3 regions of the Streptomyces sp. NPDC001156 genome follow, and region 1 is predicted to be linked to each of the others. Evidence: riboswitches for the same ligand, from Rfam matches in the RefSeq annotation. Region 1 holds a riboswitch; each other region holds the start of a gene.

Region 1 (3,201 bases):
GTCATCCAGCCGTTGCCGGTCTGCGCGAGGGTGCGCATCATCCGGCCGTACAGATCACGGGCGGGCATCGTCTTCTTCGCCAGGCCCGCCGCCTCGGCCTCGCGGTAGGCGGCGTCGAACTCCTCGCCCCACAGGTCGACCAGCTCGGGCACGTCGGACGGGGAGAACAGGGACCACCGTCCGTCCGCATCGACGCGGCGCATGAACTCGTCCGGGACCCAGTGCGCGAGGTTCAGGTTGTGGGTCCGGCGGGCGTCCTCGCCGGTGTTGTCGCGCAGCTCCAGGAACTCCTCGATGTCCGAGTGCCAGGTCTCCAGGTAGACGGCGGCTGCTCCCTTGCGGCGGCCGCCCTGGTTCACCGCGGCGACCGAGGCGTCGAGGGTCTTCAGGAACGGGACGATGCCGTTGGAGTGCCCGTTCGTGCCGCGGATGAGGGAGCCGCGGGAACGGATGCGGGAGTACGAAAGACCGATGCCCCCGGCGTGCTTGGAGAGGCGGGCGACCTGGTGGTAGCGGTCGTAGAGGGAGTCCAGCTCGTCCTTCGGGGAGTCGAGGAGGTAGCAGGACGACATCTGCGGGTGCCGGGTGCCCGAGTTGAAGAGCGTGGGGGAGGAGGGCAGGTAGTCCAGGCGGCTCATGAGCCCGTAGAGAGCCGCCACTTCGTCGACCGCCCGCGCCGTGTCGTCCTCCGCGAGCCCGGCGGCCACCCGCAGCATGAAGTGCTGAGGTGTCTCGATGACCTTGCGGGTGATCGGGTGCCGCAGCAGGTAGCGGCTGTGCAGCGTGCGCAGCCCGAAGTAGCCGAAGCGGTCGTCGGCGGCCCGGTCGACGAGAGCGTCGAGACGGCCGGCGTGCAGGCGTACGAACGCGGCGGTCCGGTCGGCGATCAGGCCCTCCCGGTGGCCGACGGCGACGGACCGGGTGAAGGACGTGACGCCCTGCGAGGCGGCCTCGGCCCGGATGCCGATCGTCAGCAGACGGGCGGCCAGCTTCGAATAGGCGGGGTCCTCCGAGATCAGGCCGGCGGCCGCTTCGGTGGCCAGCTCGCGCAACTCCGCGTCGTCGGCCTGCGCGGACCGGCCCCGCAGCGCGGCGGCGGCGACCCGGCCGGGGTCGGCGTCGGGGAGGTCGGCGGTCAGCTCGGTCAGGGTCCGCAGCAGCGTGGCCCCGGGACCGTCGGTTCCGTCGGTCTGGACCGGGATCACTGAAGCCGGATCGGCTGGCGCGATGGTCACGTGTGGCTCTCCCTCGCTCGGCGCGGGGCCTTGAGGAGGGCAGGGGGCAGCTCACGAGCGCGCACGGCGTCGCGTCCACCGGCCCATTCCACGAGGCCCGGACGTCTGGCGCCCGGGCCGGACGGCCGGGCGCACTGTCGGCAGGTCCTCGGACTGACGCTCGTGCGTGCACGCAGGTGCGAACACACACAAGTACACCGTTGCGGGACAGTTCCGGATTCGCACCGGATTCCCCTGCGGCGACAGCGAGCATGAGCATACATCTTGTGCCGGGTTTCGGTGCTACCCCCAGATGTTGTGCCGCGCTGATGTCACAGTGTCAACTCGTAGGTGAGGAGAGTGATGTCGTCCAGCTGCGGCAGGGGATTCCAGTCGCGGCCGGGGGTGCGGACGAAGCCGAGCCGTTCGTAGATCCGGTGGGCGGAGCGCATGCTGCGCTGGGTCGACAGGACGACGCGCACGCAGCCTTCCGTGGCCCGGGCGCGGTCGACGCAGGCGCGGACCAGAGCCTCGCCGACGCCCCGGCCGCGGGCGCCGTGCGCGACCGCCAGCATGCGGATCTCGGCCTCGCCGACGCCCGCGATGTCGGCCATGAGGCCGCCGGACGGGACGAAGGTCACGCCGCCGAGCACACTGCCGTCCCGGGCCGCGACCAGCACGTCGGCGGCCGCGGCCCGCTTGCCGACGTCTCTCAGCTCGCCCAGATACTCGTCGCTCTCCCCGAAGTCGAGGAGCCCGTCATGGAGATAGGCCTGGGCGGTGATGTCGCCGAGGGTGTCGTACTCGTCGGGGGCCGCCCGCCGGATCACGAAGTCCATGGGCCGAGTGTGCCGGACGGGTACGGCAACGGGCCGCCGGATTTTCTCCGGCGGCCCGTGGAGCACCAGTGCCTAGTGGGATGCGCCGGCCGTCGCCGGCGGCAGCTCCACCTCCACTCCGGGGTCGCCGGCGTCCGCCGTGTAGTCGTCCGGCTTCGTCTCGTCGACGCCCGCCGGGGCCTTCACGGCCTTCAGGACGAAGGTCAGGACCACCGTGACGACGATGTTCATCACGAAGGCCGTCAGACCGATGTAGCCGATCTCACCGATCCCCGGGATCTCCTTCGCGGAGCCGCCGAAGTGCTTCTGGGTCGGGGAGGCGACGCCGTAGGCCGCGAGCGTGCCGTAGACCATGCCGACCGCCCAGCCCGCGAGCAGCGCCCAGCGGTGGAACCAGCGCGTGAACAGACCGCCGACCATGGCCGGGAAGGTCTGCAGGATCCAGATGCCGCCGAGCAACTGGAAGTTGATCGCCACCGTCTTGTCCATGGTCAGGACGAAGACCAGGGCGCCCACCTTCACCAGCAGCGACACGATCTTGGAGACCCTGGTCTCCTCCTTCGGTGTCGCGTCCGGCTTGATGAAGTCCTTGTAGATGTTGCGCGTGAACAGGTTCGCGGCGGCGATGGACATGATGGCCGCCGGGACGAGCGCGCCGATGCCGATGGCCGCGAACGCCACGCCCGCGAACCAGTCCGGGAACATGTTCTCGAACAGCTGCGGGATCGCCAGCTGCCCGTTCTGCACCTTGATCCCGGCCGCGATCGCCATGAAGCCGAGCAGCGCCAGCAGGCCCAGCATCAGCGAGTACAGCGGCAGGATCGTGGTGTTGCGGCGGATCACCTCACGGCTGCGCGAGGAGAGCGTCGCCGTGATCGAGTGCGGATACATGAACAGCGCCATCGCCGAGCCCAGCGCGAGCGTCGCGTACGTCCACTGGCCCGCCTCCGGCGGCGCGAGCGCCCCGCGCGGCTTGCCCGTCGCCGGGTTCGTCTGCGCGAACGCATGGCCCGCCTTCGCGAAGATGTCGTCGAAGCCGCCCAGCTTGATCGGGATGTAGATGATCGCCACCGCGATGACGATGTAGATCAGGGTGTCCTTCACGAACGCGATCAGGGCGGGCGCCCTGAGGCCCGAGGAGTAGGTGT
Region 2 (3,201 bases), on a different contig from region 1:
TCACACAGCTGACACCGTGTCTGACCCGGCTTCGAACACCGCGTCTGACGCCGCGTCCGGCACTGCGTCGATGCGCTGAGGCGGGGGCGGGTGCCGTGGTTCAGGAGGCCGCGGTCCGGTGGCGGCGCAGCAGCGCCGCTATCGCGCAGCGCAGGGAGTCGGTTCCCTCGTCCCACTCCGCGGCTCGGCCCGCGGGACAGGGCGCCGGGCACTCCGGCGGCACCGCACCGTCCGGCCCGTGGCAGTCCATCGGGTCCTGGACCAGCGTTTCCAGTTCCCGCAGGAGCTGTTCGGTCCGCTTCGCCTGCTGGGCGAGCACACGCACCCGGGCGCTCTGACCGCCGATCTGCCGTCGGGTGGCGATCAGTTGCTCGTACTCCTCGACGGTGAGCGACCGCCTCACGGCCCCCGAGGGTGATGCGGCGCGGCTGAGGGTGTCTGGCCACTCGGTTCCTCCGCTCCACGGCTTGGCGCTGCCTGCCTCATCGGTCGGTGTTCTGTGCCCTGCCCGTGATCCGATCGCGTCGGTGTCCGGGGAACGCGAGAGGGCCCCCGGATGGTTCCGAAGGGCCCTCTCGTGTCCCAAAACCGTCAGTGCGAGGCGGGAACCGTCCGCCCGGACGGGGCTGTCGCGGGCTTGGGATTCAGCTGCCGCTCGGCCAACTCGCCGAAGAGCAGGCCGAATCCGCCCCAGAGGACAGCCTGGATGGCGAGGGCCGAGAGACGGAACCGCCACAGCAGGGTGGCGGGGAAGTCCTTCGGTACCTCGTTGATGGCAGGCAGGAACTCGTAGGCCAAGCCGATCACCACGGCGAAGCCGGCCACGGCCACCACGGTCGCCCACCAGGTGCCCAGACGGGGTGCCAGTCGCTTGCCCAGGATGGTGACAGCGACCGCGAGGAGGACGCTGAGCACCATCATCAGGAAGTACAAAGTGGTCCGCTTGCCGATGGTGTCGGGGTTGCCCACCGACGGCGGATTGGCCGGGTACTTCAGGAACGGCACGACGTACACGGCGAGCAGTGCGCAGCCCGACAGCAGCAGCGCGGTCGCCCGCGGGCTGAAGCGGCCGATCCGGCCGAGCGTGAAGCAGTACGCGAGCGCGGCGATACCGCCGAAGGCGACCCCGTAGACCAGGACGCCGGTGGCGAGACCGGCGGTGGACTGCAGCGAGCGGGAGACGACTTCCATCTCGTGCTCGTGGGAGTGGGCCTCCTCGAAGCTGATCGCCTTGTCGACGTTCGGCTCACCGAGCAGATAGGCGACGACCAGGGCGAGCACACCGGCGGCCAGGCCGGCGAGCATGCCTCGTACCAGGAGGTTTCTTACTGTTGCGGAGTTCATGAGCGTGCGGCGCCCCTCGCGTCAGTGGCAGGGGAAGCCGAGCAGGTGGCGGGCGTCGTGCACCCACTCGTGGACGTCCGTGCCGTTGAACACGGAGGTGGCGCCCTGCTCGGCGCCGACGAAGTAGAGCAGGACCAGCATCAGGATGCCGAAGAAGACCGCCCAGGGAGCTATCGCCTTCAGGGGCAGCGTGGCGGGAACGACGGGGGTGGTGGCTGTCGGCTGGGCGACGGTCTGCGCCATGGCAGAACCTCCTCTGGGAGTTCGCGTCCCATCTCGGTGGTGCACTGGACGACAGCCACGGGTCTGACTCACGAAACGCCTCACGAGGCGTCTTGCATACAGTGGCGCGACCGTGCCGGATTCCCACCGGCTTCCGTCTCGCCGTCGTCGATATCGGACCGACCGTACCGCGTGACGGGTACCCGGCCAAGACCGCGCCACCTGGCGTGATCTTCCTCTCGCGGCGGGTGGCCGGTCCGTCGGATGTCAGCGGTGGCGGCCGCTCGGGCGGGCCGAGCGACCGATCCCGTCGCAGAGAACGCCCCTGTGTCGGAGTCCGACGAACGCGACGGTTCGCTTCACCAGACCTCCTTGGGAGCTGAGTTGGGTCCGGCAAGTCCCAACTCGAGCTCGCCGAGAGGGGTGAAGAAGCGCTCGACGTCGGCGTCCGTGACCTCGCCGAGGGTCGCCGGCGACCAGCGCGGGTTGCGGTCCTTGTCGATGATCTGGGCGCGGATGCCCTCCGCCAGGTCGGGAGAGTTCAGGGCCGCGCAGGAGACGCGGTACTCCTGGTCGAGGACGGGCTCCAGCGCGCCCAGCCGCCGAGCACGGCGGATGGCGGCCAGGGTGACCTTCAGGGCGGTCGGTGACTTGGTGAGCAGCGTCTCCGCCGTGTCCTTCGCGGCCGGGTCGCCGTGGGCGAACAGCCGCTGCACGATCTCTTCGACCCGGTCGGCGGCGTAGCAGGCGTCGATCCACTCCCGGCGTCCTGCCAACTCCCCTGGGGGCGACGGCTGCACATGACGGGCGACCGCCTGCTCCACGGGCATTTCGGCGAGATCGGCGACGAAGTGCCGGAGAGCGGCGGACGGCATGTAGTGGTCGGCGAGCCCGCACAGCAGGGCGTCGGCGGCACCGATCTGCGCGCCGGTCAGTGCGAGGTGCGTGCCCAGTTCGCCAGGGGCGAGGGCGAGCAGGTAGGTGCCGCCGATGTCGGGGGCGAACCCGATACCGGTCTCGGGCATGGCGACCCTCGACCGCTCGGTGACGACCCGGACGCTGCCGTGCGCGGAGATGCCGACACCGCCACCCATGACGATGCCGTCCATGACGGCGACGTACGGCTTGGTGTAGCGGGCGATACGGGCGTTGAGGTGGTACTCGTCGCGCCAGAAGGCGGCGGTGGCGGTGCCGTCACCGTCGCGGGCGTCGTCGTGGACGGCGCGGATGTCGCCGCCCGCGCACAGGCCGCGCTCCCCCGCCCCCGTGATGACCACGGTCTCGACGGCCGGGTCGTCTTTCCAGGACTTCAAAGCCTCGTCGATGCGCCGCACCATCGCGTGGGACAGCGCGTTGAGGGCCTTCGGCCTGTTGAGAGTGATGTGGGCGGCCCGCCCTGCGGTGTGGAGGAGGACGGGTTCCTCGGCGCCGGTCATCCGAAGTCCTCCGTCAGGCCACGGGCCACGGTCACGCGCATGATCTTGTCGGTTCCTTCTGGCACTGCCCTCGGGAATGCACTGGCGCCGCGAGTCTAGGCGCCGGGCCTGGGCCGATGGGCGCGGGGCCTACCTGCGCGGCGTGTGTGAGGAAGCATCGTCGTCTGCCTGTGATCGCAGAGAAGAGGCAGGTCACGTC
Region 3 (3,201 bases), on a different contig from region 1:
TTCGGCCACCGGCGACGAACCCTCGCAGTGATAGTCACTGCGAGGGTTCGAACTCGGTTGTGGACATACGCCGGTTCGCCACGTTCCGGGCCGCATCGCGACCACGCCGAAAAGACAGGCGCCGGACAGCGACCGGTCTGGTCGCGCACACCCAACTCACCTAATCTGATCGGGGAGTTGATGCTCGACTCAGGCCACCCGACCGGCCGCGGACGACATGTGGCAGGGAGCGGCACGGCCGGGGACACGCGCCGGCCGCGGCAACACCTCGAGGCGACCTCCCTGCCCCTGCGGCGGCCCCGCGCCCACTGCCGTTCACGGCCGGCGCGCACCTCGGCACCGGCCTGCGTCGCATCGGGGTGCAGAGCAGGCTGCCGCTGGGCCGGCACCGTGAGATGGCGCTTCACCCTGAGTCCCGACGACAACCGAAGCCCGGGAGGGGACGGCCCGGGCGGACAACGGGGAGGGAGACCGATGGGGGTCCTCGGGTTCCTTGAGTGGTACAGGCGGCTACGCGCGCTCCGCCTCACGGCGGAGCCCGTCGAGGAAACGGAGAACTCCGGGGGCGAGCAGCGGATGTGGTCGCCGGTGACCCGACTGCTGCTGGGCACGGCCCACGGCAGCGTGCTGCTGTTCGGCATCGCCGTGTCGGCACGGGTGGCGGCCGGCCTCGGGTGGGGCACCCCGACACCCCTGGCCACGACAGTGCTGGGAACCCTCGGCGCGACGGCCGTCACCGCTCTTGCGGCAAGCGCGGGCCGCACCCTGCGCGTCCGCCCGGCAGTGCCCCGGCCCTCGGACGCCGACGGATCCGCCCCGGAGGCCAACGGGTCCGCGAGCCACGGGGACGAACCGCCGCCGCGGCCCGGTCGAGAACGCGGAGACGCTCCGTGACCGGGGTGATCCCCCACCACAGGCCTGCGCCGGCCGCCGCGACGATCGTCACCACCACCCAGACCAGCGCCCGTGCCATGGATCCCGGCACAAGCAGTGCGGCGAGCGCGCCGGCGGCCACCGCGAACACCCCTGTGGTCATGGAGAAAAGCGCCAGAGGGACCGCCGCCGACAGGGTGGCCCGCGGAGCGCGGGGGCCTTCCGCGCGCGGCGGTATTTCCTCGGCTCTGTCCCCCATGCGAGCCCCTCCCGTCCTCTGGACGGACCTTCAGAAACCGTCCGCTGTCGGGTCCTCGAATCCAGTCAGCGAACCACACCCCGTCTTACGCCGAAAGGCGAGCACCGGGCCGGTGCGCCGTTTCGAGCCACGCGCCGGCGAGTGCGTCCCCTCGGTGGGGTCCTCCACACGGTCGTTGCTCCCGTCCGCCGCGTAGCCGTTCCCCTCGTGCGTCACAGGCGTCGGCGCCGCGCGGAAAGCACCGATCCGAGCGGCTGACGACATGTCAGCTGTGTGGGGCTCGGCACACCACTGCTTCGCAGGTCAAGAGCCAGTTGACGGGTGTTCCGGGGTCGTGGTGGACTGCCGGGGCCAACACGGCGGCAAGAGAGGAAGCCGGTGCGAATCCGGCGCGGTCCCGCCACTGTCACCGGGGAACAACCCCCGGGAGCCAGGAACTCTCACCGCCGATCTCGTCGAACCAGGGCGTGGACACCCTGAGTGAGGACATATCGCCATGCGTGGCTGCCGTTTCAGGCTCGACAACCGGCCCCTGCCCGACCCCACGGTCGGCTGAACCGATGGGTGCCGATCGCGTCTTCGCGTACGGCGCCACCGCCGGCCTCCTCGGTGACCACCTGATCGGCGATCCACGCCGCGGGCATCCGGTCGCCGCGTTCGGGCGGGCCGCGGGTGCCGTGGAGCGGTTGCTGTGGCGGGACCACCGCGGGTGGGGCGCACTGCACACCGCCGTCTGCGTCGGCGGTGCGGTCTCGCTCGCCGCGCTCACCGCCTCCGCCGTCCGGCCTTCGCGCGCCGCCTCCGTCGCCCTGACCGCCGCGGCCACTTGGGCCGTCGTCGGGGGGACTTCGCTCGCCCGGGAGGCCCGGAGCGTCGGGCGTGCCCTGGAGGCGGGGGACGTGGAGGGCGCCCGCACTCGGCTGCCCCACCTGTGTGGGCGTGACCCGCAGGCGCTCGACCCCGCCGGGATCGCGCGTGCCGTGGTCGAGTCCGTCGCCGAGAACACCTCGGACGCCGTGGTGGGCGCGCTGGTGTGGGGGGCCGTGGGCGGGGTGCCGGGGCTCGTGGGCTTCCGGGCCGTCAACACCCTCGACGCCATGGTCGGTCACAAATCGCCCCGTTACCGGCGCTACGGGTGGGCCTCGGCGCGCCTCGACGACCTCGTTGGGTGGCCCGGGGCACGCCTGACCGCCGCCCTCGCGGCCGCCTCGGGTCCCCGACCGCGGGCAGCCGTGCACGCCTGGCGCACGGACGCAGCCCAGCACCCGAGCCCCAACGCCGGGCCCGTGGAGGCCTCGTTCGCGGGGGCGCTCGGGGTGCGGCTGGGCGGGACCCTCTCGTACGGGGGACGCGTCGAGCACCGGCCGGTGCTGAACGGCGCGGGGCGCGCGGTCCAGGCCGGCGACATCGAACGCGCCGTACGGCTCTCCCGGCGCGTGACCCTGCTCGCGCTCGGCGCCACCGTCGCCGGACGGTTGCTCACCCGGACGATGCTCACGAAGGGACGTACGTCATGAACGGCGGTCTCCTCGTCGCCGGCACCACCTCCGACGCCGGCAAGAGCGTCGTCACCGCGGGGATCTGCCGCTGGCTGGCCCGGCAGGGCGTCAAGGTCGCGCCCTTCAAGGCGCAGAACATGTCGCTCAACTCCTTCGTCACGCGCGAGGGCGCGGAGATCGGACGGGCGCAGGCGATGCAGGCGCAGGCGTGCCGCATCGAGCCGAGCGCGCTGATGAACCCGGTCCTGCTCAAGCCCGGGGGCGAGCAGAGCAGTCAGGTGGTGCTGCTGGGGAAGCCGGTCGGCGAGCTCAGCGCCCGCGGGTATCACGGCGGCCGGCAGCAGCGGCTCCTCGGCACCGTCCTCGACTGTCTCGCCCAGTTGCGGGGCACGTATGACGCGGTGATCTGTGAGGGAGCGGGCAGTCCGGCCGAGATCAATCTGCGGCGGACCGACATCGTGAACATGGGGATCGCGCGAGGCGCGCGGCTGCCCGTTCTGGTCGTGGGCGACATCGACCGCGGCGGTGTCTTCGCCTCCTTCTTCGGCACCGTGGCCCTGCTCTCGCGTG

The links. A riboswitch is a leader RNA that binds a small molecule or an ion and turns the genes downstream of it on or off. The one in region 1 is predicted to bind cobalamin.
Region 2: it holds a riboswitch for cobalamin, as region 1 does, so the genes downstream of both, ACWDA7_RS32800 (CbtB domain-containing protein) here and ACWDA7_RS23090 (ribonucleoside-diphosphate reductase subunit alpha) in region 1, are expected to answer to the same signal.
Region 3: it holds a riboswitch for cobalamin, as region 1 does, so the genes downstream of both, ACWDA7_RS22505 (cobalamin biosynthesis protein) here and ACWDA7_RS23090 (ribonucleoside-diphosphate reductase subunit alpha) in region 1, are expected to answer to the same signal.

The regions. Positions count from the first base shown of each region.
Region 1 is NZ_JBSFJX010000049.1:24,376-27,576, forward strand. It holds gene ACWDA7_RS23090 (ribonucleoside-diphosphate reductase subunit alpha) at 1-1,235, opposite strand, end outside; cobalamin riboswitch at 1,358-1,494, opposite strand; gene ACWDA7_RS23095 (GNAT family N-acetyltransferase) at 1,547-2,053, opposite strand; gene mctP (monocarboxylate uptake permease MctP) at 2,126-3,201, opposite strand, start outside.
Region 2 is NZ_JBSFJX010000098.1:5,921-9,121, reverse strand. It holds gene ACWDA7_RS32815 (histidine phosphatase family protein) at 1-79, shown strand, start outside; gene ACWDA7_RS32810 (hypothetical protein) at 101-403, opposite strand; gene ACWDA7_RS32805 (CbtA family protein) at 592-1,344, opposite strand; gene ACWDA7_RS32800 (CbtB domain-containing protein) at 1,366-1,587, opposite strand; cobalamin riboswitch at 1,625-1,765, opposite strand; gene ACWDA7_RS32795 (enoyl-CoA hydratase/isomerase family protein) at 1,926-3,002, opposite strand.
Region 3 is NZ_JBSFJX010000047.1:16,616-19,816, reverse strand. It holds gene ACWDA7_RS22510 (hypothetical protein) at 475-894, shown strand; cobalamin riboswitch at 1,454-1,591, shown strand; gene ACWDA7_RS22505 (cobalamin biosynthesis protein) at 1,693-2,649, shown strand; gene ACWDA7_RS22500 (cobyric acid synthase) at 2,646-3,201, shown strand, end outside.